3 regions of the Dyella ginsengisoli genome follow, and region 3 is predicted to be linked to each of the others. Evidence: predicted binding sites of a transcription regulator. Region 3 holds the regulator's gene; each other region holds the start of a gene.
What was found. Region 3 encodes sigma-54, which starts transcription at its own class of promoters, with help from an activator protein. Its sites were predicted from a motif close to TGGCACGNGCNTTGC; they were not measured.

Region 1: ISP17_RS19075 (PilZ domain-containing protein) is a predicted target of sigma-54. The motif match lies at 8,518-8,532, and genes of this name have one in related genera.
Region 2: adh (aldehyde dehydrogenase) is a predicted target of sigma-54. The motif match lies at 4,567-4,581, and genes of this name have one in related genera.

What each region holds. Positions count from the first base shown of each region.
Region 1 covers NZ_JADIKM010000007.1:3,477-14,102, reverse strand. Annotated here, with positions in the region: gene mnmA (tRNA 2-thiouridine(34) synthase MnmA) at 1-1,061, shown strand, start outside; gene hflD (high frequency lysogenization protein HflD) at 1,083-1,706, shown strand; gene ISP17_RS19095 (LysR family transcriptional regulator) at 1,713-2,630, opposite strand; gene acnA (aconitate hydratase AcnA) at 2,820-5,570, shown strand; gene ISP17_RS19085 (hypothetical protein) at 5,664-6,239, opposite strand; gene ISP17_RS19080 (AMP-binding protein) at 6,232-7,923, shown strand; gene ISP17_RS19075 (PilZ domain-containing protein) at 7,994-8,356, opposite strand; gene ISP17_RS19070 (segregation and condensation protein A) at 9,130-10,065, shown strand; gene scpB (SMC-Scp complex subunit ScpB) at 10,058-10,626, shown strand, end outside.
Region 2 covers NZ_JADIKM010000006.1:221,298-231,923, reverse strand. Annotated here, with positions in the region: gene ISP17_RS18390 (methanol/ethanol family PQQ-dependent dehydrogenase) at 1-1,479, opposite strand, end outside; gene ISP17_RS18385 (porin) at 1,538-2,740, opposite strand; gene adh (aldehyde dehydrogenase) at 3,007-4,527, opposite strand; gene ISP17_RS18375 (sigma-54-dependent Fis family transcriptional regulator) at 4,777-6,696, shown strand; gene ISP17_RS18370 (peptidase C13) at 6,709-7,092, opposite strand; partial or broken gene ISP17_RS18365 (AMP-binding protein) at 7,193-8,864, shown strand; gene ISP17_RS18360 (pirin family protein) at 8,866-9,735, opposite strand; gene ISP17_RS18355 (putative bifunctional diguanylate cyclase/phosphodiesterase) at 9,864-10,626, opposite strand, start outside.
Region 3 covers NZ_JADIKM010000002.1:250,143-260,768, forward strand. Annotated here, with positions in the region: gene purM (phosphoribosylformylglycinamidine cyclo-ligase) at 52-1,086, shown strand; gene purN (phosphoribosylglycinamide formyltransferase) at 1,117-1,782, shown strand; gene ISP17_RS08150 (DUF3108 domain-containing protein) at 1,849-2,580, shown strand; gene murA (UDP-N-acetylglucosamine 1-carboxyvinyltransferase) at 2,648-3,907, opposite strand; gene ISP17_RS08160 (BolA family protein) at 3,953-4,192, opposite strand; gene ISP17_RS08165 (KpsF/GutQ family sugar-phosphate isomerase) at 4,405-5,415, shown strand; gene ISP17_RS08170 (KdsC family phosphatase) at 5,473-6,018, shown strand; gene lptC (LPS export ABC transporter periplasmic protein LptC) at 6,015-6,611, shown strand; gene lptA (lipopolysaccharide transport periplasmic protein LptA) at 6,583-7,155, shown strand; gene lptB (LPS export ABC transporter ATP-binding protein) at 7,159-7,878, shown strand; gene ISP17_RS08190 (RNA polymerase factor sigma-54) at 7,996-9,480, shown strand; gene hpf (ribosome hibernation-promoting factor, HPF/YfiA family) at 9,627-9,956, shown strand; gene hprK (HPr(Ser) kinase/phosphatase) at 10,119-10,626, shown strand, end outside.

The DNA.
Region 1 (10,626 bases), on a different contig from region 3:
TGGTGCTGCAACAGTCCGGCTACGAGGTCGAAGGCCTGTTCATGCAGAACTGGGAGGAGGACGACCGCTCCGGCCCCTGCACTGCCGACGCCGACCGCAAGGACGCCGTGGCTGTCTGCGGCCGCCTGGGTATCCCGTTCCACGCGCGCAATTTCGCCGCCGAGTACTGGGACGGCGTGTTCGAGCACTTCCTCGCCGAATACCGCGCCGGCCGCACGCCGAACCCGGACGTGCTGTGCAACCGCGAGATCAAATTCAAGACCTTCCTGACCGAGGCGCGCGCCCTGGGCGCCGAGAAGATCGCCACCGGCCACTACGCCCGGGTCGACGAATGCGACGGCCGCTTCCGCCTGCTGCGCGCGGCCGACACGGCCAAGGACCAGACCTACTTCCTGCATGCGCTGGGGCAGGCGCAGTTGTCCGCCACGCTGTTCCCGATCGGCCACCTGCCGAAGGAGCGGGTGCGCGCGATGGCGCGCGAAGCGGCCCTGCCGACCCACGCCAAGAAGGATTCCACCGGCATCTGCTTCATCGGCGAGCGCGATTTCCGCGAGTTCCTGAGCCAGTACATCCCCGCCAGGCCAGGCGTGATGTGCACACCTGAGGGGCTGGAGGTCGGCGAGCACCAGGGCGTGATGTACTACACGCTGGGCCAGCGCCAGGGGTTGGGAATCGGCGGGCGCCATGGCGCCAGCGGCGAGGCGTGGTACGTGGTCGGCAAGGAGGTCGCCAGCAACGTGCTGATCGTCGCCCAGGGCGGCGAAAACCACTGGCTACAGTCCACCCGCCTGCTGGCCGATGATCCCCACTGGGTGGCCGGCCAGGCACCGGGCGCGCATTTCCGCTGCACCGCCAAGACCCGCTACCGCCAGACCGACCAGGCCTGCGAAGTGCATTGCCGCGACGGCCGGCTCGATGTGACGTTCGACCAGCCCCAGCGCGCCGTCACGCCGGGGCAGTCGGTGGTGTTCTACGACGGCGAAGCCTGCCTCGGTGGCGCGGTGATTGCCGCGACCGATGCGCCCTTCGGCGGCCTTTCCCCTGTTTCCCCGGAGTCGTAAGTCGTGCCCAGCCTGTTTGCCATGACCGAAGAGCGCGTGCTCGGCCTCGCCGGCCTGTTCCAGGCCACCTCGCTGGCCCAGCAGCTGGCCAACCAGGGCCGCTGCGACGAGGCCGCCTTCGAGGCCAGCGTGGACAGCGTGTTCCGCATCGACGCCGATTCGGTGGTGGGCGTGTACGGCCGCACCTCGTCGCTGCGGCTGGGCCTGCGCACCCTCATCGCCCAGCTGGAGGAAAGCACCAGCGACATGGCGATCACCCGCATGGCGATCACCGTGATGCGGCTGGAGCGCTCGCTGGCCCGTCACGTCGCCCAGCGCGACCAGTTGCAGCAGGGCCTGCTCGCCGCCCAGCGGCAAGTGGAGCATTTCGGCCGGTATTCCCCCCAGGTGATCAGCCGGCTGGCCGCGCTCTACGTCTCCACGCTGTCGACGCTGAAGCCGCGCGTGATGGTCACCGGCAACCCGCAGATGCTGCAGCAGGAGGCGATCGTCGAACGCGTGCGCACCTGCCTGCTCGCCGCGGTGCGCTCGGCCGTGCTGTGGCAGCAGGTCGGCGGACGCCAGTGGCAACTGCTGCTGCATCGTAAGCAGTGCGCCATGCTGGCGCGCGGCCTGCTCACCGGCTCCACGCTGGACAACGGCTGAGCCGGCTCAATCGAGCAGGCGCAGTCCCGGCCGGCGGCGGGCGATCTGGCGCAGCAGTTCGGCGAACGCCTGCAGGTCGTCATGCCACGGCGTCGCCTCGCGCCAGTACAGCGCGATCTCGCGACCCGGCGCCGGGCCGCGGATCTTCGCCAGGGTCACCGCCGGAATCGACGCCAGCCGGTCGCGCGCCAGCGCCGGCACCAGCGCGTAGCCGCCGCGCAGCTCGACCAGCGCGGCCAGGCTCTCCAGGCTCACGTCCTGCACCTGGCCCGCAGCGGGCTCGCCGTCCGGGTGGTATTCGGCCATCACCGTGGCCTCGCCGGCATCGAGCTGGCTGAGCGCCACCGTCGGCTTGCCGGCCAGCGGATGATCCGCGCGCAGCATGATTTCCCACGGCTCGAAGAACAGCGGCCGGCTGGCGATGCCGCTGGGTGCGGTGGCCGGCGGCGGCGCCAGCACGGCATCGAGTTCGCCCTCGTGCAGGCGGCGCAGCAGGCCCCTGGGCTTGCCTTCGGACAGGCTCAGGCGCGCACCGGCGAAATGCTGCGGGAACGGCGCGATCAGGTGCGGCAGCAGGTACGGCCCCAGCGAGGCCGGCACGCCCAGGCGCAGCTCGCCGCCGAAGGCGACGCTGCCGGCGCGCGCCACCTGCTGCAGGTGTTCGGCCGCGGCCAGCACGGCGTCGATCTGCTCCAGCAGCCGACGACCGCCGGCGGTCGGCACGATTTTCCGCCCGCCGCGCTCGAACACCGGCCCGCCCAGCGCCTGCTCCACCTTCTGCACCTGGTGCGACAGGCCGGACGGACTGATGTGCATGGCCCGCGCCGCGCTGTTGAAACTGCCGTGCCGATGCACCGCCTGCACCAGCGCGAGGTCGCGCAGCGAGACCGCCGCAAGGGTGGTCGAAATCATCGAATGCAGCATGTCGTCAAATGCGTTTGTCCGCCCCGGAGGCGTCCATCATCCTATGCGGCGCGATCCACGTCGCGCCCCTTGCCGCTGGCCGTCTATTTCGCGGGTATTGGGCGTTTGCGCGATAATCGATCGTCTTTGATCCACCGCTTGCGGCGGATCGGCCCCATCCCAGCCGCAGGTTCCAGCCAGGAGTTCCCCATGAAAGATTCATTCTCGGTACGCGACACCCTCCAAGCCAACGGCAAGGCCTACCAGTTCGCCAGCCTGACCAAGCTGGGCCGGCAGTTCGACCTCAAGCGCCTGCCCTTCTCGCTGAAGATCCTGCTGGAGAACCTGCTGCGCCACGAGGACGGCGTCAACGTCACCGCGAAGGAGATCGAGGCGATCGCCAAGTGGGATGCCAAGGCCGAACCGGACACCGAGATCGCCTTCATGCCGGCCCGCGTGGTGCTGCAGGATTTCACCGGCGTGCCGTGCGTGGTCGACCTGGCCGCGATGCGTGACGCGGTGGTGAAGCTCGGCGGCGACGCCACCCAGATCAATCCGCTGGCGCCGGCCGAGCTGGTCATCGACCACTCGGTGCAGGTCGACGCCTACGGCTCGGCGTCCGCGCTGGAGCAGAACGTCGAGATCGAGTTCGAGCGCAACCAGGAGCGCTACAGCTTCCTGCGCTGGGGCCAGAAGGCCTTCAACAACTTCAAGGTGGTGCCGCCGCGCACCGGCATCGTGCACCAGGTGAACCTGGAGCACCTGGCCCGCGTGGTGTTCACCAACGACGCCAACGGCGAAAACTGGGCCTATCCGGACACCGTGTTCGGTACCGACTCGCACACCACCATGATCAACGGCATCGGCGTGCTGGGCTGGGGCGTGGGCGGCATCGAGGCCGAGGCCGCGATGCTGGGCCAGCCGTCCTCCATGCTGATTCCGCAGGTGGTCGGCTTCAAGCTCACCGGCAAGCTCAACGAAGGCGTCACCGCCACCGACCTGGTGCTCACTGTCACCCAGATGCTGCGCAAGCTCGGCGTGGTGGGCAAGTTCGTCGAGTTCTTCGGCTCGGGCCTCAAGCATCTGCCGCTGGCCGATCGCGCCACCATCGCCAACATGGCGCCCGAGTACGGCGCCACCTGCGGCATCTTCCCGATCGACCAGGAGGCGCTGAACTACCTGCAGCTGTCCGGTCGCAGCGCCGAGCAGATCGCGCTGGTCGAGGCGTACGCCAAGGCCCAGGGCATGTGGCACGACGAGAGCTCGGTCGAGCCGGTGTTCACCACCACGCTGGAGCTGGACCTGGCCACCGTGAAGCCGTCGCTGGCCGGTCCCAAGCGCCCGCAGGACCGCGTGCTGCTGGAAGGCGTGCAGCAGAGCTTCCATGACGTGGTCGGCGGCCTCACCACCAACCGCAAGACCAAGAACGGCGACTCGGCCCGTTTCGCCAACGAAGGCGGCGCCACCGCCATCGGCAACGAGGCCAACAGCGTCAGCGAGGGCACCGTGCGCGTCGCGAAGGACGGTGAAACCTTCGAACTGAAGGACGGCTCGGTGGTGATCGCCGCGATCACCTCCTGCACCAACACCTCCAACCCGGCGGTGATGCTGGGCGCCGGCCTGGTCGCCAAGAAAGCCGCCGCCAGGGGCCTGAAGGCCAAGCCGTGGGTGAAGACCTCGATCGGCCCGGGCTCGCTGGTGGTCACCGACTACCTGGAGAAGACCGGCCTGATGAAGGAGCTGGAAAAGGTCGGCTTCTACATCGTCGGCTACGGCTGCACCACCTGCATCGGCAACTCCGGCCCGCTGCCGGCCGAGATCAGCAAGGGCATCGCCGAGGGTGACCTGGCCGTGGCCTCGGTGCTGTCGGGCAACCGCAACTTCGAAGGCCGCGTGCATCCGGAAGTGAAGATGAACTACTTGGCCTCGCCGCCGCTGGTGGTCGCCTACGCGCTGGCCGGCACGCTGGACATCGACCTCACCAAGGACGCCATCGGCACCGGCAGCGACGGCCAGCCGGTGTACCTGAAGGACATCTGGCCGACCAACCAGGAGATCTCCGACGCCATCGCCGGCTCGATCAACGCGGAGATGTTCAACAAGAACTACGCCGACGTGTTCAAGGGCGACAGCCGCTGGAACCAGATCGCCTCGCCGGACGGTGCGCTGTTCCGCTGGGACGACTCCACCTATATCAAGAACCCGCCCTACTTCGACGGCATGAGCAAGGAGCCGGGCACGGTCGAGGACATCCACGGCGCCCGCGCGCTGGGCGTGTTCGGCGACTCGATCACCACCGACCACATCTCGCCGGCCGGCTCGATCAAGAAGGACAGCCCGGCGGGCCGCTTCCTGATCTCCAAGGGCGTCGATCCGAAGGACTTCAACTCCTACGGTTCGCGCCGCGGCAACGACGACGTGATGGTGCGCGGCACCTTCGCCAACATCCGCATCAAGAACCTGATGCTGGACGGCGTCGAAGGCGGCTACACCCTGCACGTGCCGTCGGGCGAGCAGCTGGCGATCTACGACGCCGCGGTGAAGTACAAGGCCGAGGGCACGCCGCTGGTGGTGATGGCCGGCAAGGAATACGGCACCGGCTCGTCGCGCGACTGGGCCGCCAAGGGCACGCTGCTCTTGGGCGTGAAGGCGGTGATCGCCGAGAGCTTCGAGCGCATCCACCGCTCCAACCTGGTGGGCATGGGCGTGCTGCCGTGCACCTTCAAGGCAGGCCAGAACGCGCAGTCGCTGGGCCTCACCGGCAAGGAAAGCTTCGACATCACCGGCCTCCATGGCGGCGAGTCGAAGGAAGCCACCGTGGTCGCCACCGCGGCGGACGGCAGCAAGAAGACCTTCACCGTCAACGTGATGCTGCTGACGCCGAAGGAGCGCGAGTTCTTCCGCCACGGCGGCATCCTGCAATACGTGCTGCGCCAGCTGGCGGGCAAGAAGGCGGCCTGAGTCTCACCGACCCAAGCCCGATGAAAGACGCCCGATGAAAAACGCCGCCCACGGGGCGGCGTTTTTCTTTGTGCGAAACGACACGACTGCGCGCTAAAGCGGCCGCTTCCACGTCGCCGAATAACACACCCACTCGCCGCCCTCGCGCCGCCACGCGCTCTCCACGTCGTATACGCCCATGTCCTCGGGCAGCAGGCGGCCGCCGCTGGTCAGCGTCACCGTGAAGCTGGCCACGTAACGATCGCCGCGCTGCGCCACCGTCACTGGTCCCATCAGCACGTGGATGCTCTCGTGGCGCAGGCGCGCCAGGCGCAGCAAGTTGGCCAGCTGGGCGCGATCCACCTCGCCAGCGTTACCGGTGAAATCGTCGGTCAGATGATCGGCAAAAGCGCCTGCGTCGGTCTGCTCCGCGGCACGCTCGGCGGCGGCCACGGCCTGCTTCACGGCCACCTCGTCGGGGGTGCGATGGCACCCGGTCGCGAGCATGCAAACGATCGCGATGACGGTCATCCACAGGGCGTTCCGGAGTCGCATCGACAAGGCCTCGATCTCGTTGCGGCGCGGCTTGCCGCTATACGCGAGCGTATGCTCCAATGCCTCGTCGTGTCGATGGCCGATCACCGCAGCGATCATCCTCTTCCACAGGAGCACAAGGATCACCATGAGCAACGAGCGTCCGTGGCTGGACCACTATCCGGATGGCGTCCCCGCACAGATCGACATGGACGCCTATGCGTCGGTCGTCGCGGTGCTGGAAGAGGCCTTCGGGCGGTTCAAGGATCGTCCGGCTTTCGCCAGCTTCGGCAAGAAGCTCAGCTACGGCGAGATCGACGCCATGAGTGCGCATTTCGCCGGCTACCTCACCGGTGAACTGAAACTCGCCAAGGGCGATCGCATCGCGATCATGATGCCCAACGTGCTGCAGTACCCCATTGCCCTGTTCGGCGCGCTGCGCGCGGGGCTGGTGGTGGTGAACACCAACCCGCTCTACACCGCGCGCGAGCTGAAGCACCAGCTGGAGGATTCCGGCGCCAAGGCGATCGTGGTGCTGGACAACTTCGCCGCCACGGTGCAGCAGGTGGTAGCCGATACCCACGTGCAGCACATCGTCACCACCGGCGTGGGCGACCTGCTTGGCGGCCTCAAGGGCATGCTGGTCAACACGATCACCAAGCACGTCAAGAAGATGGTGCCGGAGTTTCACCTGCCGCAGGCGGTGCGCTTCGCCGACGCGCTCGATCGCGGCGCGCACCACCCGCTGCCGAAGGTGGTGTTGACCCACCAGGATCTCGCCTTCCTGCAATACACCGGTGGCACCACCGGCGTGGCCAAGGGAGCCATGCTCAGCCACGGCAACATGATCGCCAACATGCTGCAGGCCGGCGTGTGGATCGGCCGCAACACCAAGCTGGGCGAAGAGGTGATCATCACGGCGCTGCCGCTGTATCACATCTTCTCGCTGACGGCGAACTGCCTGGTGTTCACCCGGCTCGGCGGCCTGAGCTGGCTGATCACCAACCCACGCGACATGCCCGGCTTCGTCAAGGAGCTGGCCAAATCCAACTTCACCGCGATCACCGGCGTCAACACGCTGTTCAACGGCCTGCTCAACACGCCGGGCTTCGCCGAGCTGGATTTCTCCCGCCTGCACCTGAGCCTGGGCGGCGGCATGGCCGTGCAGCGCGCGGTGGCCGATCGCTGGAAGAAGATCACCGGCTGCACGCTGGCCGAAGCCTACGGCCTCACCGAAACGGCGCCGGCGGTGTGCATCAATCCGCTGGACCTGAAGGAGTACAACGGTTCGATCGGCCTGCCGATCCCCTCCACCGACGTGGCGATCTGGTCGGAAGACAACCAGCCGCTGCCGCTCGGCGAAGTGGGCGAGCTGATGGTGCACGGCCCGCAGGTGATGCAGGGCTACTGGCAGCGTCCGGACGAGACGGCCAAGGTGCTCACCGCCGACGGCTGGCTGCACACCGGCGACATCGCTCGCATGGATGCCAGCGGCTACGTCTATATCGTCGACCGCAAGAAGGACATGATCCTGGTGTCCGGTTTCAACGTGTACCCGAACGAGGTCGAGGACATCGTGATGCAGCACCCGGGCGTCTCCGAGGTGGCCGCGGTCGGCGTGCCCGACGAGCATTCCGGCGAAGTGGTGAAGATCTTCGTGGTGCGCAAGGACCCCAACCTGGGCGAGGAGGAACTCCGGGAGTTCTGCCGCGAGAACCTCACCGGTTACAAGCGGCCGAAACTCATCGAGTTCCGCACCGACCTGCCCAAGACCAACGTGGGCAAGATCCTGCGCCGCGAACTGCGCGACGAGAAGAAAGTCCCCGCCGCCGCCCACTGAAGCCGCGGCTGCCGGATGCAAAAACGCCCGCGCAAGCGGGCGTTTTTCGTTGGGTCACGGCGGCGCGCGATCAGTTGCGCCACTGCTCCAGGATGTCGGCGTAGCCGCCCAGCAGGTTCCACAGCGGCACCTGCTTGTCCTCGGGGATGCGCGAGTAGGCATAGCCAATGTGGTGATCGGAGATGCGCGCCACCGTCGCTTCCAGGTGAATGTGCAGGTCGTTGCCGAAGATCATGTCCAGCACCCACGGCTCGCCCAGCTCGCCCTTCCAGCCCAGCGGTCGGCGCACCAGCAGGCCGGTGGCGGAAATGTCCACCAGTTCGGTGGGGTGGGACTGATCGCCGTGGCTCATCAGCACCGTGGTCTCGATGCGCATGCGGGCCGGACGCAGATGCTCCAGTCCGGACGCTGCCACATTCTTCTCGATCGCCATCATGTTCCCTCGCTTGAACCCGCGCCGCGGAGCCTGTCGATGCACGCCGGCAGCATCCCCTCGAAGCGACGCCGGCAGATTACCCCACTGCTGCATATCCGGGCTTCGCATGGCGCGATGTATTGGCGCACGAAGCCCGCCGCAGTGACAAGCATCACGAAGCAACAGCCATGCCACGCAGTGAGTGCCGTGCAGGCAGTGCAGAATGGCCGACTCGCGCACAAGTCCGGCTCACGCGCGTCGCGCGCTGTCGGCACGCGGTGCCGCACAGGGACAGTTTGCGACACGATCGGCCGCGCGCCCGTTCCGCCCGTGCCTGTGCTGCCCGTGCGCGGTCGCGCTGGACTTGCCCCCGCCCAGCCGCTACCCTGTGGGTCATTCATGGGGTTAAGAACGGACGCCATCCTGCCGGCGAGGCAGTGGGGAGTGTCCCGAGAGCCACATTCGATGCTCTCCGCCGACCGACTGATACGACCGTAGCGTCCCCGACGCCCCACGGCATGCGCGCCTCGACCGTGGCTCACCTCCCGGACCGGACGCCCAGCGGTTGGAAGCGATCGCGATGATGATGCCGCCGACCGGCCCATCCCGCGCCACCGCGACCAAGGCACCGGCCAGGCAGGGCATCTGCAGCAGGAGCGTTTCCTCGTGGCGCGGCTTTATCGGCGCGCAGACAAGCCCCGCATCCCTCGGCGCGAGCCGCAAGGACGGGTCCGGTTCCGATCGTGTGCAATCCCCGCCGGCCTTCGGTGGTGGCCCAACGACATGCATTGATGAGCACTGAGCCAACCGAGCCTCAGACAACCAGCAACAGCACCGCACCGGACGTGTTCGCGTCGATGCCGCAGCAGCAGGAAATGCCGCTGGCCATCGTGCGCGGCGAGCCGATGCTGCAGATGCCGCAGGACCTGTACATCCCGCCGGATGCGCTGGAAGTCATCCTGGAAGCCTTCGAAGGTCCGCTGGACCTTCTGCTGTACCTGATCCGCCGGCAGAACCTGGACATCCTCGATATCCCGGTCGCCGAGATCACCCGCCAATACATGACCTACATCGAGCTGATGCGCGATGTGATGCGACTGGAACTGGCGGCCGAATACCTGCTGATGGCCGCGATCCTGGCCGAGATCAAGTCGCGGCTGCTGCTGCCGCGGCCGCCCAGCGAGGAAGGGCTGGAAGACGACCCCCGCGCCGAGCTGGTCCGCCGGCTGCAGGAATACGAGCGGTTCAAGAAGGCCGCCGAGGACATCGAGGCCCTGCCCCGCGTCGAGCGCGACACGGTGCCGGTGCAGGTCGATGCCGGCGAGCGCACGGTGATCCGCCTGCCGCCGCCGCTGGACCTGAAGGAAATGCTGCTGGCGCTCAAGGACGTGATGCACCGCGCCGAACTGTTTGGCCACCACGCGATCAAGCGCGAGGCCCTCAGCGTCCGCCAGCGCATGGGCGAACTGCTGGGCCGGCTCGAAGGCAGCGCCTTCCAGCGCTTCGAGACGCTGTTCGATCCGGCCGAAGGCCGGCTCGGCGTGGTGGTGACCTTCCTGGCCATGCTGGAGCTGGCCAAGGAAATGCTGATCGAGATCGTGCAGGAAGCGCCGCTGGCGCCGATCTACCTCAAGGCCAAGGCCGCGCTCACCGGCGACGACGCTGCCGAAGCCGCCGATGACGAGCCCAACGATGCATCTGCCGGAGAAGCCTCCGCCTATGAATGAACACGAAGACGTCACTGCCATCGACACGGACACCGCCATCGCTGCCGCCGTGCGCGCCGAGCCACTCACGCCCGTGCAGCTCAAGCCGATCGTGGAGGCCGCCCTGCTCGCCTCCAGCCATCCGCTGACCGTGGCGCAGCTGGTGGAGCTGTTCGGCGAAGAGCACGAGGTGACACGCGAGCTCATTGCACGCGCGCTCGAAGCGCTGGCCGAAGACTGCGCCGACCGCGGCATCGAGCTGAAGGAAGTCGCCTCCGGCTTCCGCTACCAAGTGAAGCAGGACGTGCACCCCTGGCTGTCGCGCATGTGGACCGAGCGACCCAGCCGCTACTCGCGCGCCCTGCTGGAAACGCTGGCGCTGATTGCCTACCGCCAGCCGATCACCCGACCGGAGATCGAGCAGATCCGCGGCGTGGTGGTGTCCTCCAACATCATCAAGACGATGGAAGAGCGCGACTGGATCCGCGTCGTCGGCCACCGCGACGTGCCGGGCCGGCCCGCGCTGTTCGGCACCACCCGCGCGTTCCTCGACTACTTCAACCTCAAATCGCTGGACGAGCT
Region 2 (10,626 bases), on a different contig from region 3:
GTACAGGTGGCCGTCGGCGCTGCCGGAGAACAGCAGGCCGCCGGCCGTGCTGAGCATGCCGCTGTTCCACGGCAGCTTGGACGGATGCGTCCAGGCCTGCTCACCGGTGTTGACGTCGATCGCCTGCACCGAGCCCCAGCCTTCCTTGTGCGCCGGATCGGCGACCACCTTGAAGGTCTCGCCCAGGAACGGCAGGCCTGCCTTGTACGCCACGGTGGCGCCCTTGATGGTCATGCAGGTGTGCATGGTCGGCACGTAGGCCATGTGGGTTTGCGGATCGACCGAGATCGGCCACCAGTTCTTGCCGCCGAGGAAGCTGGGGCAGGTGAACACTTCCTTGTCGACGGTGGGGCGCAACGCCGGGTCGGTGACCGGCTTGCCGTCCTTGAAGCCGCTCACCGAGGTGGCGGTGGCGAACTTCTTGGCGTAGATCAGCTTGCCGTCGACGCGATCGATCGCGTAAAACCAGCCGTTGCGGCTGGCCGACACCAGCGCCTTGTGGGCGGTGCCCTCGTAGGTGATGTCGGTGAGCACGGTCTCGTTGGTGCCGTCGTAGTCCCAGGTGTCGTTGGGCGTGTACTGGTAGTGCCACTTGATCTTGCCGGTGGCCGGGTTCATCGCGATCACCGAATCGGTGTACAGGTTGTCGCCCGGGCGCAGAGTGGCCAGCCACGGGCCGGGGTTGCCGACGCCCCAGAACAGCGTGTCGGTGTCGGTGTCGTAGGTGCCGGTGAGCCAGGCGCCGCCGCCACCGGTCTTGTACGCGCCCTTGGGCCAGGTCTTGCCGCCCGGCTCGTTCGGCGCGGGAATCGTGTATTGCTTCCACAGCGTCTTGCCGGTCTTGGCGTCGAGCGCGGTGATGAAGCCGCGCGCGCCGTACTCGCCGCCGGACAGGCCCACGATCACCTTGCCCTTGACCACCAGCGGTGCCAGCGTCATCGCGGTGCCCTTGTCCGATGGCGCCAGCTGCTGCTTCCACACCACCTTGCCGGTGGGGCCGTCCAGCGCCACCACGTAGTTGTCCAGCGTGGCCATGTAGACGTCGTTGCCGTACAGCGCCACGCCGCGGTTGACCACGTCGCAGCAGACCGTCTTCAGGCCGACCTTGGACAGGTCGTGCTGGTACTTCCAGAGCTGCTTGCCGGTGCTGGCCTGGAAGGCGATCAGCTCGTTCTTCGGCGTGGTGATGAACATGGTGTCGCCGTTGACGATCGGCGGCGCCTCGTGGCCCTGGTCGAAGCCGGTCTTGTAGTCCCAGACCTGCTTCAGGCCGGTCACGTTGGCGGTGTTGATGCCCTCGAACGGCGCATAGCCGGAGCTGGTGTAGTCGCGGCGGTACATCAGCCAGCCGTTGTCGGTGGCCGCGGCGCCCAGGCGCGCGTCGGTCACCGGCGCGTAGTCGGCGGCGACGACGCCTCCGCTGAGCGCGAGCATGGCGACGAACAGGGTGGTCTGGCGCAGGGATGCAGATCGCTTCATGTGGATGATCCTCGTGTTGGTCGAGTCGAGCGGTTCGGGTCGATCAGGCGGGGCCTGATCAGAAGAAGACGATGCCGCCGACGGAGCCGCCGTTGAGGCGGGCGGTGTGGCCGGCAAAGTCCTTCGAGCGGGTCTGGCCGAGTTCGAAGCTCAGCGTCACGCTCCTGGTCAGCGCGTAGTACGCGCCGGCGGTGACGTTGCTGTTGGACTTGAAGTCGGCGGCGCTGGTGCGGTCGTCGCGGTTGCGGCTGAGGCCGTCGCTGAGCCCGAGCTTGAGCTTGTCGGTGAGCGCGTAGGTGCCCTGCACCAGGTAGTTGATGCCCTTCAGGTCGCCCTGGTCGCCGTCGGTGAGGATGCCGATGCCGCGACCGGTCTGCACGTTGCCGAGCAGGCTGAAGCCACCGAGGGTGTACGACGCGCCGACCTCGGCCGCACTCATGGTGAACTGGGCCGGCATCGCGCCGGTGCCGTCCTTCGCGTAGAAGCGCTGCGTCTTGCCGCCGACCCAGGCCTTGAATGCGCCCGCGGCGTAGCCGAGCTGCAGCTGCACCTGCGGCGCCGAGCGCGAGTCGTACGCGCCGGTGTTGTCGACCGGGCTGAACACGCCGCCGGTGAAAGTGAAGCCGCTGGCGCTCGGCGAGGTGTAGACGATCTGCCCGTAGCTGCCCAGATAGGTGTAGCCGGCGCCGATGTGGCCGAGCGTGACGCGCCCGCGCTGGGTGGCCTGCACCGGGGCGCCGGCGCCCACCAGGGTCATGTCGCTGAGGATCGCATTGGCGCCGAACACGCCGTAGTCGCGGCCGAGTTTGACTGTGCCGAAGTCCGGCGTGCCCAGCGTGAAGTACGCCTGGCGCACGTCCACGCCGCTGTTGGCCGACAGCGCGTCGCCGGTGGCGGTGTGCGCCATGATGCCGATCTGCGCGCTGACGTCGATGCCTTCCTGCCGGGTGGTGAACTTGGTCACCAGCGCGTTCGGCAGCAGGCCGTTGCCCACCGTGGTGCGGTTCGGCTGGCCGCCGCAACCCAGCGCGCGGCCGGCCAGCGCGGTGCCGCCCACGTTGTCGCCCGAGCAGCTGACGGTGGTGTAGTACGCGTTGACGTAGCCGCTGACGTCCACCGTCCAGTTGTCGCCCTTGAACTCGGTGGCGCCGACGGTCAGCGGACTCGCTGCCAGTCCGATCAGCAGCAGCCCTGCCGGCAGTGCCCCGCGTTGATGTGCGCGGCGCTGTCGGGCGCCGGTGTCGCGTGTGCGTTGGTTCATGCCCCTCTCCCCGTGGATGTGATGTGCGCGGTGGCTTCGTTCGAGCGCCGCTGTCGTGGCCGGGTGGCCGTGCTGCCGTTTCCGCGTCACCGGTATCTGCAGGCCGCACGGCTCCAGCGCGCTCGCCCGGGGCGAGTCGCCGGCGGGGCAGGGCCCCGGTGTCCCGCTTGGCTGGGGATGACGGACGCCCCTCTGCGTCCGTCGTGCCGGTATGGCGGCGGTACGCGGATGGCGGCATGGCCCGCATCCGCGCCCGTGCTGCGCCGTCAGAAGAAGCCGAGCTTCTTCGGCGAGTAGCTCACCAGCATGTTCTTGGTCTGCTGGTAGTGGTTGAGCATCATCTTGTGGTTCTCGCGGCCGATGCCCGACTGCTTGTAGCCACCGAAGGCCGCGTGCGCCGGGTAGGCGTGATAGCAGTTGGTCCACACGCGCCCGGCCTGGATGCCGCGGCCGAAGCGGTAGCAGCGGTTGGCGTCGCGGCTCCACACGCCGGCGCCCAGGCCGTACAGCGTGTCGTTGGCGATTTCCAGCGCCTCGGCCTCGTCCTTGAAGGTGGTCACCGACAGCACCGGGCCGAAGATCTCCTCCTGGAAGATGCGCATCTTGTTGTGGCCCTTGAACACGGTCGGCTGCACGTAATAGCCGTCCTTCAGGTCGCCACCGTGCATCGCGCGCGCGCCGCCGGTGAGCAGCTGCGCACCTTCCTGCTTGCCGATGTCGAGGTAGGAAAGAATCTTCTCCAGCTGCTCGCTGGAGGCCTGCGCGCCGATCATGGTGGACGGGTCGAGCGGGTTGCCCAGCTTGATTGCCTCCACCCGCTTGATCGCCCGCTCCATGAAGCGCTCGTAGATCGACTCCTGGATCAGCGCGCGGCTGGGGCAGGTGCACACCTCGCCCTGGTTGAGCGCGAACATGGTGAAGCCTTCGAGCGCCTTGTCGAAGAAGTCGTCGTCGGCCGCGCAGACGTCCTCGAAGAAGATGTTCGGCGACTTGCCGCCCAGCTCCAGCGTCACCGGGATCAGGTTCTGGCTGGCGTACTGGCTGATCAGGCGACCGGTGGTGGTCTCGCCGGTGAAGGCGATCTTGGCGATGCGGTTGCTCGACGCCAGCGGCTTGCCCGCCTCTAGGCCGAAGCCGTTGACGATGTTGAGCACGCCCGGCGGCAGCAGGTCGCCGATGATCTCGGCCCACACCAGGATGCTGGCCGGGGTCTGCTCGGCCGGCTTGATCACCACGCAGTTGCCGGCGCCCAGCGCAGGCGCGAGCTTCCAGGTGGCCATCAGCAGCGGGAAGTTCCACGGGATGATCTGCCCGACCACGCCCAGCGGCTCGTGGAAGTGGTACGCCACGGTGTCGTCGTCGAGCTGGCTGAGGCTGCCTTCCTGCGCGCGGATGCAGCCGGCGAAGTAGCGGAAATGATCGATCGCCAGCGGCAGGTCGGCGGCCATCGTCTCGCGGATCGGCTTGCCGTTGTCCCAGGTCTCGGCGTGGGCGAGCAGCTCGATGTTCTGCTCCATGCGGTCGGCGATCAGGTTGAGGATGCGCGCGCGCTCGGCGGCGGAGGTCTTGCCCCAGGCGTCCTTCGCGGCGTGCGCGGCGTCGAGCGCGGCCTCGATGTCGTCCTTGTCGGAGCGGGCGATCTCGCAGAACGGCTTGCCGGTGATTGGGGTGATGTTCTCGAAGTAGCGGCCGGCCTTGGGCGCCACCCACCGGCCGCCGATGAAGTTGTCGTAGCGCTGCTTGAAGGGAACCTGCACGGCGAGATGCTGCTGTTCGAGTTTGGTCATGGCGTGGCTCCGCGTCTGGTGGAAGGTGAGGGGGATGGAGCAGGAGCCATGCCAGCAAGCTGTCGACATCGCTCTTTGCTGCACCGTGCCAACCGCGCGCAGCGCCGGTGCGCTGGGGAAAAAAATCCTGCCGCTGCATCGCAGCAGCGTCGCTCGCGAAGGTCGCGTTGCGCTTCGCAAAAGCGTGTGCTTTGTATCGGAACACGCAACGCAACAGGTGTCGCAATCTGCGACACCCCGGAGTGTTCCATGCGACACAACGCGATATCCGATTCGATCGACGCCGCCCGCCGCAGCTTTTTCGGTGATGGCGCCGCGCCTCGCGGCCTGGTGTCCGACACCATCCTCGCCTCGTGGCGACGCTGCCTGGAGCAGGGGCTGGTGGCCAGCGCGCGGCCCAGCGTGGCACCGGTGGAACGCGGCGCATTGGGCGAGATGCAGGAGCGCCACGAGGCGTTGCGCCGGCTGTGCCGGCCGGAGCTGGAGGCGCTCTACGCCAGCGCCAACCAGGCCGGCAGCATCGTGGTGCTGACCGCGCCGGACGGCTTCATCCTCGATGCGCTGGGCGATCCGGATTTTCTCGACAAGGCCGCGCGCGTGTCGCTGCGCCCCGGCGTGCCGTGGAGCGAGCAGGCCACCGGCACCAACGCGATCGGCACCGCGCTGGTCGAGCGTCGCTCGGTGGAAGTGCGCGGCGCCGAGCACTACCACGCGCCGCATCGCGTGCTCAGCTGCTCGGCCTCGCCGATCTTCGATCCGCAGGGCCGGGTGGTCGGCGTGCTCGACCTCTCCGGTCACGCCTCGGTGCACCATCTGCATGCGCTGGGCATGGTGCAGCTGGCGGTGGAGCAGATCGAGCATCGCCTGTTCGAAACCGCTTTCGACGGCGCCGACATCGTGCGCATCCAGCCCGACCCGGCGCTGATCGGCACCGCGCGCGAGGGCATGCTGGTGTTCGAGGGGCATCGCCTCGCCGCCGCCAACCGTCATGCGCTGCGCCTGCTCGGGCTGGACTGGAGCGAGCTGGGCAAGCGCCGCTACGACGAGCTGTTCGCCTCCGCCCTGCCGGTGCCCGGCAGCGTGGGCAGCATGCGCTGCCAGACCGGCGACATGGTGCACGCGCGGCGCGATGCGCAGCGCTCGCGCATCCACGTGCCCAGCACCGTGCGCGCGCCGCGCGAGCCGGCGCCGGCGAAGCAGGCGATCCGCCCGCTGCGCGCGCCGGCGGCGGTGTTCGATCCGGTGCTGGATGCGGCGATCGATCGCCAGGTGCGCCTGCTCGACGCCGACATCACCGTGCTGCTGCAGGGCGAAACCGGCACGGGCAAGGAAGTGGTGGCGCGCGAACTGCACCGGCGCAGCGCCCGCGCCCAGGCGCCGTTCGTGGCGGTGAACTGCGCCTCGTTGCCGGAGGCGCTGATCGAATCGGAACTGTTCGGCCACCAGCCGGGCGCGTTCACCGGCGCACGGCGCGAGGGCTCGCCGGGTCTGCTGCGCGAGGCGCACGGCGGCGTGCTGTTCCTGGACGAGCTGGGCGACATGCCGCTGGCCCTGCAGAGCCGGCTGCTGCGCGTGCTGCAGGAGCGCGAGGTGACGCCGCTGGGCGGCGGTCGCGCGCACGCCATCGATGTGCGCGTGATCGCCGCCACCCATCGCCAGCTGCAGCAGGGGGTGGAGCGCGGCGAATTCCGCGCCGACCTGTATTTCCGCGTGGCGCAGTCGGTGCTGCACTTGCCGCCGCTGCGCGCGCATCCGGACGTGGCCGACACCGTGCGCCGCCTGTGGGCGGCGCTGGGCGCCGAGCAGGTGCCGATGTGGCTGGCGCCCGGGCTGGTGCAGCAACTGGCGGCCTGTCGCTGGCCGGGCAACGTGCGCGAGCTGGTCGGCGTGCTGCGCAGCCTGATGGCGCTGGGCACGGTCGGCGCCACGCTCACCGAGCACGACCTGCCCGACGGCTGGCGCGGCGCGGTCGCTCCATTGACGGGCGCACTGCCGGCGGCGGCCGCGGCCGAACCGGTGGCCGGCAACCTGCACGATCTCGAAGCGCAGGCGATCGACCAGGTGCTGGCCGCATGCCGCGGCAACATGGCCGCCGCGGCGCGCAAGCTGGGGATCAGCCGCAGCACGCTGTACCGCCGGCTGGAGGCGCGCCAGCCGCCGGGCGAGTGAACGCGGCCGGCGTCAGCGCGTGATGCTGACGTCGATCTCGATCGGATACGGCGCCGGCTGTCTTGGCGGCGCGGGCAGCGTCCACGTCACGAAGCTGGAGGCCAGGCAGGTCGCCAGCGGCGTGGCGGGCTGCACGTCGATGTGCGCGGGGCGGCCGTCCGCGCCGACGTCGGCGACCAGGGTGAACGGCGACTTGTCCGCCGGCGCGTTGCGGGCGATGCAGGCCTTCAGCGCGTCGGTCATCGGGTTGCCGATCTTCGCCCACAGCGCCTTCTGGTAGGCCGGGCCGGTCGCCGCGGCTTCGGCCAGCCGGCCCTGGGTGACGCGGTCGTGGAAGTCGTCGCCGCCCGTGGTGGCGGGGTTCAACAGCAGGGCCAGGGCGAGCAGGGCAGTCATGGGTGATCCAGTGCCGGCAAAGCGCGGACGTTAGCAGCTGACGTCGCCAGCGCGCAGTGGTACACGTGACGGGTTGCACCCGTTCCCGAGGATGTCGCGCATGCATGCACTCCCCAGCCACGTCGCCGGCCGCACCGACCTGCCGCTGCTCGACGACACCGTCGGCGGCCTGCTGGCGCGCATCGCGGCGCGCTGGCCGGAGCGCGACGCCCTGGTAGTGCGCAGCCAGCACGTGCGGATGAGCTACCGCACGCTGCGCGCCGAGGTGCAGCGCGTTGCCGCCGCGCTGCTGGCGCTGGGCCTGGCGCCGGGCGAGCGCGTCGGCATCTGGGCGCCGAACCGCGCCGAGTGGGTGGTGCTGCAGTTCGCCGCGCCGATGGCGGGGCTGATCCTGGTGAACATCAACCCGGCCTACCGCTCGCACGAGCTCGCCTTTGCGCTCAACCACGTGGGCTGCCGCGCGCTGGTGCTGCCGCGGCGCTTCAAGACCTCGCACTACTTGGACATCCTTGCCGCGCTGGCGCCAGAGCTGGCCGCGTGCGCGCCGGGTGAGCTGCACGCCACGCAGCTGCCGGCGCTGCGCGAGGTGATCGTGCTGGACGACGAGCCGCAGCCGGGCACCCGGCGCTGGGCGGATCTGTCCGCCGACGCGGCCGCGCTCGACCGCCTGCGCGCTGCAGCCGACGCTGCGCGCCGACGACGCGGTGAACATCCAGTTCACCTCCGGTACCACCGGAGCGCCCAAGGGCGCCACGCTGACCCACCGCAACATCGTCAACAACGGCTGGTTCATCGGCGAGGCGATGCGGCTCACCGAGCATGACCGGCTGTGCATTCCGGTGCCGTTCTACCACTGCTTCGGCATGGTGCTGGGCAACCTCGCCTGCGTCACCCACGGCGCCTGCATGGTGATTCCCGGCGAGGGCTTCGACGCGCTGGCCACGCTGGAAACCGTGGCGGAGGAACGCTGCACCGGCCTGCACGGCGTGCCCACCATGTTCATCGCCGAGCTAGAGCATCCGCGCTTCGCCGAGTTCAATCTGTCGACCCTGCGCACCGGCATCATGGCCGGCTCGCCGTGCCCGGTGGAGGTGATGCGCAAGGTGGTCGGCCAGATGCACATGGCCGAGGTGACGATCGCCTACGGCATGACCGAGACCAGCCCGGTGAGCTTCCAGACCGTGCCGGACGATCCGCTGGAGCGCCGCGTGGACAGCGTGGGTCGCGTGCAGCCGCACCTGGAGGTGAAGCTGGTCGACGAGCACGGCGTCACCGTGCCGCGCGGCGCGCCGGGCGAGCTGTGCACGCGCGGCTACTCGGTGATGCGCGGCTACTGGAACGATGAAGCGCACACCCGCGAGGCGATCGACGCCGAGGGCTGGATGCACACCGGCGATCTCGCCACGCTCGACGACGACGGCTACTGCCGCATCGTCGGCAGGCTCAAGGACATGGTCATCCGCGGCGGCGAGAACATCTATCCGCGCGAGATCGAGGAGTTCCTGTATGGCCATCCAGCCGTCCAGGATGTGCAGGTGTTCGGCGTGCCCGACGCGAAGTTCGGCGAGCAGGTGTGCGCGTGGGTGCGCCTGCGCGAGGGCATGCAAGCGAGCGAGGCGCAGATCCAGGACTACTGCCGCCATCATCTGGCGTACTACAAGGTGCCGCACTACGTGCGCTTCGTCGACGCGTTCCCGATGACGGTCACCGGCAAGGTGCAGAAGTACCTGATGCGCGAGGCGATGGCGGCCGAGCTGGCCGCGCGCGGTTGAATCAGAGGCGGCCGAGCCGTCCGGCTTCGTAGTCGCGCACCACGCGCATCACGTCCTGATGCGTGTTCATCACGAACGGACCGTGCTGCACCAGCGGCTCGTGGATCGCGGCACCGGCCACCACCACCACGTGCGAGCGCGTGCCTACGCCGCGGATGCGCAGCAACACGTCGGCGCCGTGGGCGCCCGCCGTGACCGCGGTGGTGGCGGGCAGGGCGCGCGTGCTGGCGCCGTCGGCGGCCAGCGCCAGCTCGCCGGAAACCGCGTAGCACCAGGCGTTCCAGCCGGCCGGCAGGGTCAACGGAAAGGTGGCGCCGGCGTCGATGCGACCATCCAGGATCAGCAGCGACTGCGGCAGCCCCAGCGGCGAGCGCAGCGCGCCGAAGCTTCCGGCGAGCAGGCGCAGCCGGCTGCCGGGCAGGGTGATCAGCGGCACGTCGGCCGCCGCCAGGTGAAAACTCGCTGGCGGCTGCTGCTTCAGGTCGCTGGGCGAGTTGACCAGGATCTGCAGCACGTCCAGCGAGAGCGAGTCGCCGCGCGCGCGTGCCTGACGCACCACCCCGCGCCCGGCCAGCGTCCAGTGCAGATCACCGGGCCGCACGCAGTGGCTGGCGCCGGCGCTGTCGGTGGTTTCGATCTCGCCCTGCGCGTGCTCGAACACCATCGTAGCCACCGACAGGCCCGCATGCGGCAACGGCTCGACGTCCGGTCCGGCCGACTGCACGTGATCGACCACCAGCAGTGGCGACATGTCGCGATCGAACGCATCGTGGCGGAACTGGCGCAGTCGTCCGCCGGCGCCGGCCGGATGGACGCGGGGCTGCAGTGGACGGGAAAACACCGGATCGCGGGCGGGCAAGGGGCCGTGCATGGCGTGCCTGGGGAGGAGGGACGCCGCACTGTGCCGTGCCGGCGGTCGGCAGGTTGTGCCGGCCGTCACGCGGGTGCGCGCCGCGGCGTCTGCCTACGTCCGGTTGGGCGGCGGTTCACGCAGGCGGATCAGCCCACTGCGGCATCGCGCAGCGCCAGCCAACCCGGCAACTCGCCGGCCGGCATCGGTCGCGCGATGTGGAAGCCCTGTACCTCGTCGCAGGCCATGCCGCACACGGCGGCGTAGATCTGGGCGGTCTCCACGCCTTCCACCACCACGCGAAAACCCAGCTCGCGCGCCAGCTCGGTCATCGCGCGCACGATCGCGCCGTCGTGGCGGCTGGCCTCCATGGCGCGCACGAACGACTGGTCGATCTTCAGGCTGGTGGCGGGCATCTGCCGCAGCGATGCAAGGTTGCTGTAGCCGGTGCCGAAGTCGTCGATGGCGATGCCGATGCCCAGCGCGCGAATCGCCGCCAGATGCTCGCGCGTGGTGTCCGAATGCTCCAGCAGCGTGCTCTCGGTGAACTCCAGCTCCAGCGCGTCCAGCGCCACGTCGTGGCGTCGCGCTGCGCTGCGCAGACGCTCCACCAGTTCGCTGCCGAGGTCGCTGCTGGACACGTTGAGCGACAGCTTCAGCGCCAGCCCCGCCCGCTGCCACGCGCCGAGCTGGGCGATGGCGTGGTCGAGCACCCACTCGGTGAGCGTGCGCATCAGCCCCGCCTGCTCGGCCAGCGGAATGAAGCGGCCGGGCGGGATTGCGCCCAGCGTGGGATGGCGCCAGCGCGCCAGCGCCTCCACCGCCACGCAGCGGCCGCTGGCCAGTTCCACCCGCGGCTGGTAGTGCAGTTCGAGCTCGGTGCGGTCGTTGAGCGCAGCGGCCAGCTCGGTG
Region 3 (10,626 bases):
ATCCGGCCCCCAGCGTCTATCATTAGGCGTTTATCGACGCGGGTTCCTGCCATGTCCGACGCCCTCACCTACCGCGCCGCCGGCGTTGACATCGACGCCGGCAACGCCGTGGTCGAACGCATCAAGCCGCTGGTCAAGCGCACCTTTCGTCCCGAGGTGATGGGCGGGCTGGGCGGCTTCGGCGGCCTGTTCAACCTCGGCACCCGCTACCGGGAGCCGGTGCTGGTCTCCGGCACCGACGGCGTGGGCACCAAGCTCAAGCTGGCGCAGACGCTGGGCCGCCACGACACCATCGGCATCGACCTGGTCGGCATGTGCGTCAACGACGTGCTGGTGCAGGGCGCCGAGCCGCTGTTCTTCCTCGACTACTTCGCCACCGGCAAGCTGGACGTGGACACCACGGTGGCCGTGGTCGGCGGCATCGCCAAGGGCTGCGAGCTGGCCGGCTGCGCGCTGATCGGCGGCGAGACCGCCGAGATGCCCGACATGTACCCGCCGGGCGAGTACGACCTGGCCGGCTTCACCGTCGGCGCGGTGGAAAAGACCGACCTGATGAGCGGCGACGCCATCGTCGCCGGCGACCTGGTGCTGGGCGTGGCCTCCTCCGGCCCGCATTCCAACGGCTATTCGCTGATCCGCAGGATCCTCCAGCGTGCAGGCAACCCGCTCGACCTGGACCTGGGCGGCGTCACGCTGGCCGATGCCCTGATGGCGCCCACCACGATCTACGTCAAGCCGATGCTGGCCCTGCTGCGCGAGCATGCCGGGCAGGTGCACGGCATGGCGCACATCACCGGCGGTGGGCTGAAGGAAAACATCATCCGCGTGGTGCCGGACGGCCTGGGCCTGTCGCTCGAAGCCTCGTCCATCGTGCTGCCGCCGGTGTTCGAGTGGCTGATGCGCGAAGGCAACGTGGCGCGCGAGGAAATGTGGCGCACCTTCAACTGCGGCATCGGCTTCACCGTGATCCTGCCGCCATCGGCGGTCAGTGCCGTCGCGGCGCTGCTGGAGCAGCACGGGCTGGCGACCAGGGTGATCGGCGAAGTCGTGGCTGCGCACGGCGGCGAGCGCGTGCACATCGGCTGATCAGCCCTTCGGCCCGCCTTGACTCATACGATGACGACCGCCCCGTTGCGCGTTGCCGTGCTCGCTTCCGGCCGCGGCAGCAATCTCGCTGCCCTGCTGGAAGCCCGCGCGCGCGGCGAGCTGCCGGTGGAGTTCGTGCTGGTGGGCAGCGACAGGGCCGACGCCGGCGCACTGGCGCTGGCCCGCGCCGCCGACGTACCCACGCTTGCGCTATCGCCGCGGGACTACCCCGACCGTGCCGCCTTCGACCACGCCCTGTTCGAACACGTCGGGCAGTCCGGCGCCGAGCTGCTGGTGCTGGCCGGCTTCATGCGCATCATCGACGGCGCGACACTCGCGCCGTGGGTCGGCCGGATGATCAACATCCACCCCTCGCTGCTGCCCAAGTACCGTGGCCTGCACACGCATCGCCGCGCGCTCGCCGCCGGCGATGCGGAGCACGGCGCCAGCGTGCACTACGTCACTGCCGAACTCGATGGCGGGCCGGTGATCGCGCAGGCGCGCATCGCCATCGCGACGGGTGATGACGAACAGGCGCTGGCGTCGCGCCTGCTGGCCTACGAGCACCGGCTGCTGCCGGCGGTCGTGTCGCATATCGCACAGGGGCGGCTGGCGCTGCGCGACGGCCGGGTGTACCTGGACGGCCTGCCGCTGGACGCGCCACTGCGGTGGCATGAGCACGCGCTGACGCGCTGAGTGCAAACCGTGCCGTCCACCCGTGCGCCACGGTCGGTTCAGGCGCGGGCCGTAGACTCGGGCCTCATGACTGACATCCTCCGCACCCGCTTTTCCCGCCCCGTCCGCGCCCTGCTGGCGGGCCTGCTCTTCGTTGGCATCGTGCCGCTGAGCGCAGCGGCCAGCGCACCGACGCCATTCACCGCCACCTATCAGGTGCAGCGTGACGGCCAGACGATTGGCGAGGCGACCATCACCCTCAGCGCATCGGGCAGCGACACCTACGCCTACCGCAACCAGACCCGCGGCACGTCGGGGTTGGCCGCGCTGCTGGGCGCCAGCTCGGACGAGACCACCCGCTTCCGCTGGCACGACGACGCGCCCGAAACGCTGACCTACGACTACAGCATGGACGCGGCGATCAAGCAGAAGCATCGCCACCTCGAGGTCGACTGGGCCGCTGGTCAGGTAACCGTGGACGAGGGCAAGGGGCCGATCCGCTACGCCAGTGCGCCGGGCATGGTCGACCGCAATACCCTGCCGCTGGCGCTCGGCCTGGCGCTGCGCGAAGGGCGCAAGAGCGTGGTGCTGCCGGTGGGTGTGAAACAGCGCGTCGAGCAGCAGCAGTACGCGGTGCAGGCGACCGAGCCGGTCTCGGTGCCGGCGGGCGAGTTCAAGGCGCAGCGCGTGAGCCGCACCGACACCGACAAGCCGTTCGACGCCTGGTACGTGACGTCGAAGTTCCCGCTGCCGGTGAAGCTGGCGCAGTCCGACGGTGGTGATCTCACCTTGCTGCTGGTGAAGTTCCACTCGCCATAGACGCAGGTTGCGAACATAAAAAAAACCGGAGCGCTGCGCGCTCCGGCTTTTTTTTATGCGCTGCCGCTCAGTTCGGCAGGCGACGGATCTTCGCGCCGAGCACGCCGAGCTTTTCCTCGATGTTCTCGTAGCCGCGATCGATGTGATACACGCGGTCCACCGTCGTATCGCCTTCGGCGACCAGGCCGGCCAGCACCAGACAGGCCGAGGCGCGCAGGTCGGTGGCCATGATCGGCGCGCCGCTCATCTTCGGCACGCCCTGGATGATCGCCGCGTTGCCTTCCAGCCGGATATCCGCGCCCAGGCGCTGCAGTTCGTGTGCGTGCATGAAACGGTTCTCGAACACCGTCTCGGTGATCACGCCCACACCCTCGGCCACGCAGTTGAGCGCGGTGAACTGCGCCTGCATGTCGGTGGGGAACGCCGGGTACGGTGCAGTGATGATGTTGACGGCCTTGGGCCGGCGACCCTGCATGTCCAGCTCGATCCAGTCGTCGCCGACGGAGATGTGGGCCCCTGCTTCCTCCAGCTTGGACAGCACCGCTTCCATGGTGTCGGCACGGGCGCCGCGGGCGCGCACCTTGCCTCCGGTCATCGCCGCGCCGACCAGGAAGGTGCCGGTCTCGATGCGATCGGGCAGCACCTCGTACTCCGCGCCGTGCAGGCGCTCCACGCCGTGGATCACCATGGTGGCGGTGCCGGCGCCCTCGATCTGCGCGCCCATCGCATTGAGGCAATGGGCCAGGTCGACCACCTCCGGCTCCTGCGCGGCGTTCTCGATGATGGTGGTGCCCTGCGCCAGGGTCGCTGCCATCATGATGTTCTCGGTGCCGGTGACGGTAACCATGTCCATCGAGATGCGGGCGCCCTTGAGCCGCTTGGCGCGTGCCTTGATGTAGCCGTTCTCCACCACGATCTCGGCGCCCAGCGCCTGCAGGCCGCGGATGTGCTGGTCGACCGGACGCGAGCCGATCTGGCAGCCCCCGGGCAGCGAGACCTCGGCCTGGCCGAAGCGGGCCACCAGCGGGCCCAGCACCAGGATCGACGCGCGCATGGTCTTCACAAGATCGTACGGGGCGAAGTAGCGGTCGGCCGGCCGCGGATCGACGTGGATCTTCATGCGGTCGTCCAGCACCAGCTGCACGCCCATCTGGCCGAGCAGTTCCATGGTGGTGGTGACGTCGTGCAGGTGCGGCACGTTGGAGATGGTGACCGGCTCGTCCGCCAGCAGGCAGGAGGCGAGGATCGGCAGCACGGCATTCTTGGCGCCGGAGATGCCGACCTCGCCGTTGAGCGGCTGCCCGCCGCTGATGAGGATCTTGGCCATGGAGGTCCTTCGGAAGAGTCGGAACGGCGGCAGCGTGCGGCGCGATCAGGCGCGCGCAGCGGCTTCCGCAGGAGTGAGGGTTTTCAGCGCCAGCGCGTGGATGGCGCCACCCATCAGGTCGCCGAGTGTGGCGTAGACCAGTCGATGGCGGGCCAGCGGCAGCTTGCCGGCGAACTGCTCGGCCACTACTACCGCCTCGAAATGCACGCCGTCGGCGCCGCTCACGTCCGCCCGGGCACCGGGCAAGCCGCTCTCGATCAAAGCCTGGATGCGCTCTGCGTCCATCGGAAATCCACTGTCTGGAGGGCGTCGCCGGTACGGAGTCGCCCGGCGGGCGGCGTCCAACGCGCTGTCATATGAAGGTAAACTGCAAGTCGGCCATGGTAATGGAAAGTCGCTGGCTCAGAAATGACGGGACGTCATTCAGCCAGCGGCTGCAAAGCTATTCCGTGGACTTCCTCCCGCCTCCGCATCCTGGCGCCGCCGCCGAAGGACCCATGAACGCACGCATCGCCCCTTCTGCCGAGATCTCCGTCGATCCCGACGCCATCGCCCGCAGCGCGCGCACGGTCATCGCTACCGAGGCCGCCGCGATCCGGGCCTTGGAGCCGCGGGTCAACGGCGATTTCGTGCAGGCCTGCCGGCTGATCCTGGGTTGCCAGGGGCGGCTGGTGGTCAGCGGCATGGGCAAATCCGGCCACATCGGCCGCAAGATCGCCGCCACCCTCGCCTCCACCGGCACGCCCGCGTTCTTCGTGCATCCGGGCGAGGCCAGCCATGGCGACCTGGGCATGATCATGCCGCAGGACGTGGTGCTGGCGCTGTCCAACTCCGGCGAAACCGACGAGCTGCTGTTCATCCTGCCCGTCATCAAGCGCCAGGGCATTCCGCTGATCGCCATCACCGGCAACCCCCGTTCCTCGCTGGCCGGCCAGGCCGACGTGCACCTGGACGCCAGCGTCTCCAGCGAGGCCTGCCCGCTGGGCCTGGCGCCCACCGCCAGCACCACGGCGGCGCTGGTGATCGGCGATGCACTGGCGATCGCTCTGCTGGAAGCGCGCGGATTCACCGCCGACGACTTCGCCCGCTCGCATCCGGCAGGCAGCCTCGGCCGCCGCCTGCTGCTGCACATCAGCGACGTGATGCACCACGGCAGCGACGTGCCGCAAGTCGGACCCGACGCCACCCTCACCCAGGCGCTGGTGGAGATGACGCGCAAGCACTTGGGCATGACCGCCGTGGTCGACGAACAGAACCGGCTGCTCGGCGTGTTCACTGACGGCGACCTGCGCCGCGCGCTGGACGACGACGGCGTGGACCTGCGCGGTGCCTCGGTCGCCAGCCTGATGAGCCGCACGCCCAAGACCATCACCGCCGACAAGCTCGCCGTGGAAGCGGCCCAGTTGATGGAGAAGCACCAGATCCACGCGCTGATCGTGGTCGATCATGAGCGACATGTGGTGGGCGCACTGAACATCCACGACCTGCTGCGCGCCCGCGTCGTCTGACGCTGGCGGGCGGCCGACGCGCCGCCCGGGCCCCTCTTCCCCATCGATGCGACTGCCGTGACTGCGTACCTCACCAACCTCCCCGCCGACCTGCTCGCCCGCGCCGCGGCAATCCGCTTGGCCGCGTTCGACGTCGACGGCACGCTGACCGACGGCCGCCTGCACTACGGCGAAGATGGCCGCGAAACCAAGGTGTTCCACGTGCATGACGGGCTGGGCCTCAAGCGCCTGCAGGCCAACGGCATCCAGGTGGCGATCATCACCGCCCGCATCAGCCACACCGTGTCGCTGCGCGCGGAGGAACTGGGTATCACCCATGTCTATCAGGGGCAAGGAGACAAGCGCGCCTGCCTGCGCGACCTGCTGGACGCCCTCAACCTGACCCCCGACCATGCCGCCTTCATCGGCGACGACCTGCCCGACCTCCCCCCGATGGGCATCGCCGGGCTGGCCATCGCCACTGCCAACGCCCATCCCTGGGTGGCCGAGCGGGCGCACTGGCAAACCCGCCTCGCCGGCGGCGCGGGTGCCGCGCGCGAAGTCAGCGACCTGCTGCTGCTCGCCCAGGGCAAGGCCGATGCCGAACGGGCCCGCTGGCAATGAGACTGATCGCGTGGCTGCGCGAGCGCCGGCTGCCCGCCGCGATCGTGGTGATCGGCCTGCTGGCCGGGTTCACCCAGTTGGTGCGCTGGTGGACGATGCCGGAACCGGGCCAGCACGATTTCGTCGGACCACCGCGCTCGGGCTACACGCTCACCAACTTCCAGCTGTCCAGCTACGACCGCGAGGGCCTGCCGGCCTTCAACGTGAAGGCGCCGCACCTGGAGCGGCGCGAGGGCGACGAGTCGTTGTACATCAACTCGCCGGTGTTCGACCTGCCGTCGAATCAGACGGGCGTGCCGGACTGGCGCGGCGAATCGCTCTACGGCTGGGTCAACCAGGGCGGCGACCTGCTCAAGCTGCTCGGCCCGGTGCACATGCACCGCGACGCCTTCGCCGACACCGCCGCCGCCCGGCTGGACACCGCGGACATGACCATCTGGCCGAAGGACAACCGGATGGAAACCGCCGCCGCGGCGCGGATGGTGCAAGGCGCCCTTACAATGAGCGGAGTTGGCATGCGCGCCAATCTCACCGACAAACACCTGGAGCTGCTCGATGACGTCCATGTCACGTTCCCGCCGCGCAAACGCTAGCGCCCGGTGGCTGCTGGCCGCCTGCGGCCTGCTTGCCCTGTCCCCGGTTGTCGCCAAGCAGGGCGACCGCGACCAGCCGATGAAGGTCGACGCGAAGTATTTCGATGGATTCTCGAAACCCAACACGATCAGCACGCTCAAGGGCAACGTGGTGATCCAGCAGGGCACGCTGAAGGCCACCGGCGCGCTGGCCAAGGTCTACTTCGACGCCGAGAGCCAGATCAGCCGCGTGGTGCTCACCGGCAGTCCGGCGCACATCGAGCAGCTGGACGACAGCGGCAACCGGATGCTGGGCGACGCGGCCACGATCGACTACGACAACATCAAGGGCATCGCGGTGCTCACCGGCAACGCCTCGGTGAAGCAGCAGGGCCGCGGCGAAGCGCACGGCGACAAGCTCACCTACGACACCGCCAGCAGCCAGATGACTGGCGAGAGCGGTGGCACCGGCACCGTGCACATGGTGTTCCAGCCGAAGAAGAAGGCCGCAGCTCCGGCGGCGCCCGACGCTCCCGCCCCGGCCTCCAGCACCCAAAAGCCCTGATCGATGCTCTCTGCCGAAGGCCTCCAGAAGCGTTTCCGCTCGCGCCAAGTCGTGCGCGACTTCGGGTTCTCCATCCGCCAGGGCGAGGTGGTGGGCCTGCTCGGCCCCAACGGCGCCGGCAAGACCACCTGCTTCTACATGGTGGTGGGCCTGATCGAGGCCGACGCCGGCTCGATCAAGCTGGACCGCCAGGACATCACCGGCCTGCCGATGCATTCACGCGCCAAGCTGGGCATCGGCTACCTGCCGCAGGAGCCGTCCGTCTTCCGACGCCTGAGCGTGGCCGACAACATCATGGCCGTGCTCGAACTGCGCGAGGGGCTGAGCGCGAAGGAGCGCGTGGCCGAGCAGGAAAACCTGCTGGAAGAGCTGAAGATCACCCACATCGCCGACCAGAAGGGCATCAGCCTGTCCGGCGGCGAGCGGCGCCGGGTGGAAATCGCCCGGGCGCTGGCCGCGCAGCCGCGCTACATGCTGCTGGATGAACCGTTCGCCGGCGTCGATCCGATCTCGGTGGGCGAGATCCAGCGCATCGTGCGCCACCTCAAGGAACGCGGCATCGGCGTGCTGATCACCGACCACAATGTGCGCGAGACGCTGGGCATCTGCGACCGCGCGTACATCCTCAACGAGGGCGAGGTGCTGTCCCGCGGCACTCCGGCGCACATCCTGGCCGACGAAAAGGTGCGCGAGGTCTACCTGGGGCGCGAGTTCCGCCTCTGAGGCCGGGACGGCCGCGGCAATCGGTCCTGCATCGGGGCCGTCGCGGCCGGGTTCAAGGCTGTTCGGCCCCGCGGGCTGGGGTTAGGATGGGGTCGCAATCCACCTTCCCCGGTCGGTATGAAACCCGGACTCCAGTTCCGCCTCCATCAGCAGCTGACCCTGACGCCGCAGTTGCAGCAGGCGATCCGCTTGCTACAACTCTCGCAGCTGGAGCTTGAGGCGGAGCTGCGCCAGATCGCCGAGGGCAACCCGCTGCTGGAGTTCGCCGAGGAAGCGGAGTCGACCGAGGAAGGCGAGGAAGCCGAAGGCAGCTACCTGCCCGAAGGCGGCGGCAACACGTCGAGCACCACGTCGAGCAGCACCAGCGACGACCATGACACCGGCGACGCGCCCGAGTGGGCCGACGGCGACGGCGCCGGCGAGCAGCCGATGGATTTCTCCCTCGGCAGCAGCGCCGGCAGCAGTAACAGCGGTTCGCGCAGCGACGAGGATTTCGAGCCCCAGAATGCCGCCGTCGAGACGCTGCAGGAACACCTGTTGTGGCAGCTCAATCTTTCCGGCTTCAGCACGCGGCAGCGCGCCATCGCCACGGTGATCATCGACGCGCTCAGCCCCGATGGCTACCTCACCGAAAGCGCCGAAGCGCTGCTCACGGCGCTACCGGCCAACCTCCAGGCCAGCGCTGAGGAAGTGGAGTCGGTGCGTCGCCAGGTGCAGGCATTCGACCCGGTGGGCGTGGCCAGTCGCGACCTGCGCGACTGCCTGCGCGTGCAATTGGAGCAGTTCGACCCGTCGGCCACCCCGCAGCGCGAGCTGGCCCTACGCATCGTCGAGGGTGAGCTGGACCTGCTGGCCCGCAACGATGTCACCAAGCTGGCCCGCAAACTGCGCGCCGACGAAAACGACGTGATCGCCGCCTCGGCCCTGATCCGCAGCCTCGATCCGCGCCCCGGCGCCGCGATGGACGCCACGCCGGTCGAATACGTGGCGCCCGACGTCTATGCCTACAAGGACGGCAGCCGCTGGAAAGTCAGCCTGAACGCCGACTGCCAACCGCGACTGGGTCTTAACCAGCACTATTGCAACCTGATCGCCAAGGCCCGCGGCGAGGACGCGAGCTGGATGCGCGGACAGCTGCAGGAGGCGCGGTGGTTGATCAAGAGCCTGGAGTCACGGGCCGAGACCCTGCTCAAGGTGGCCGAGGCCATCGTGCGGCGGCAGAGCGCGTTCCTCGACTACGGCCCCGAGGCGATGCACCCGCTGGTGCTGCGCGAGGTGGCCGAGGAGGTGGGCATGCACGAATCGACCATTTCCCGTGTGACGACGCGCAAATACATCCACACGCCACGCGGTACATTCGAGCTCAAGCACTTCTTTTCCAGCGGCGTGTCCACCGAGGATGGCGGCAGCGCCTCGTCCACGGCGATCCAGGCCATGCTGCGCAAACTTGTCGATGCGGAGGACCCGCGCAAACCGTTGTCCGATCAGGCGCTCGCCGAGGAACTGCACCGCAAGGGCATCCAGGTGGCGCGCCGCACTGTCGCTAAATACCGGGAGGCCATGCGAATTCCCAGCTCCAGCGAACGCCAGCGCGCCGGCTGAACGATCCGCGCATCCCGCGGAACCTCGGCGAGGCGACGGCGTCAGAACGGGGCAGCACCAGATGACTGTGGATGCGCACCGGGCATGCGGCCCGGCCGACGCATCGAATCACGCCGCGAAGGCGGCAGTAACAGAGGAGGCGCAACATGCAATTCCAACTCAGCGGTCAGCACGTCGATATCACCGAAGCCATGCGCGCGCATGTCACCGACAGGCTCGACCGCCTCACCCGCCTCGATGACCGATTGACCAGCCTGGCCGTGGTGCTTTCGCTGGACAAACTGCAGCAGAAGGCGGAAGGAACGCTGCATACCTCCTCCGGCGCCCTGCTCCACGCCGAGGCCTTCGAGCCGGACATGTACGTCTCCATCGACATCATGTTCGAAAAGCTGGTGACCCAACTGCGCAAGCACCGCGAGAAAGTGTGCGACAAGCACAAGGCCGAAGTGCGCCGCGACGAGCGCCTGTACGGCTGAGCCGCCACCCCGTCCGCACGATCCACCCGCGGCCCGCCCCTTCGGCGGGCCGCTCTCGTTTCCGCTCGGGCGCGACTGCGCCGCCGCAGCACAAGCTGGCACAATGGTCCCTGCCCCCTGGCGGCCGCACCGGCCGCCAGCCCGGCCAAAGGACCCGATGACGTGGACCGGCTCACTGCCCGACAACTCTTCGATGGCGTGCATGAGCGCATGGCGCTGCGCTGGGCGGCCGGCATGCGCGGCGAAGGCCGCGTGCTGGAACGCGGCGTGACGCAGACGCGCCGTCCCTCGCTGGTCGGCTACCTCAACGTCATTTATCCGAACAAGATCCAGATCATCGGCACCGAGGAGCTGAAGTACCTCGACGAGCTCGATTCGCGCCAACGCTGGGAGGCGATCAACAAGATCGCGGCGTATCAGCCGGTCGCGCTCATCGTCACCAAGGACCAGGCGGTGCCCTCCGACTTGCGCGAGGTGGCCGAGGAAACCAACACCCCGCTGTGGATCAGCGCCAAGCGCGGCCACGAGCTGCTGACCTGGATGCAGTACCACCTGGCGCGCATGCTGGCGCCGCGGATCACCCTGCATGGCGTGTTTCTGGAAGTGTTCTCGATCGGCGTGCTGATCACCGGCGAGTCCGGCTCGGGCAAGAGCGAGCTGGCACTGGAGC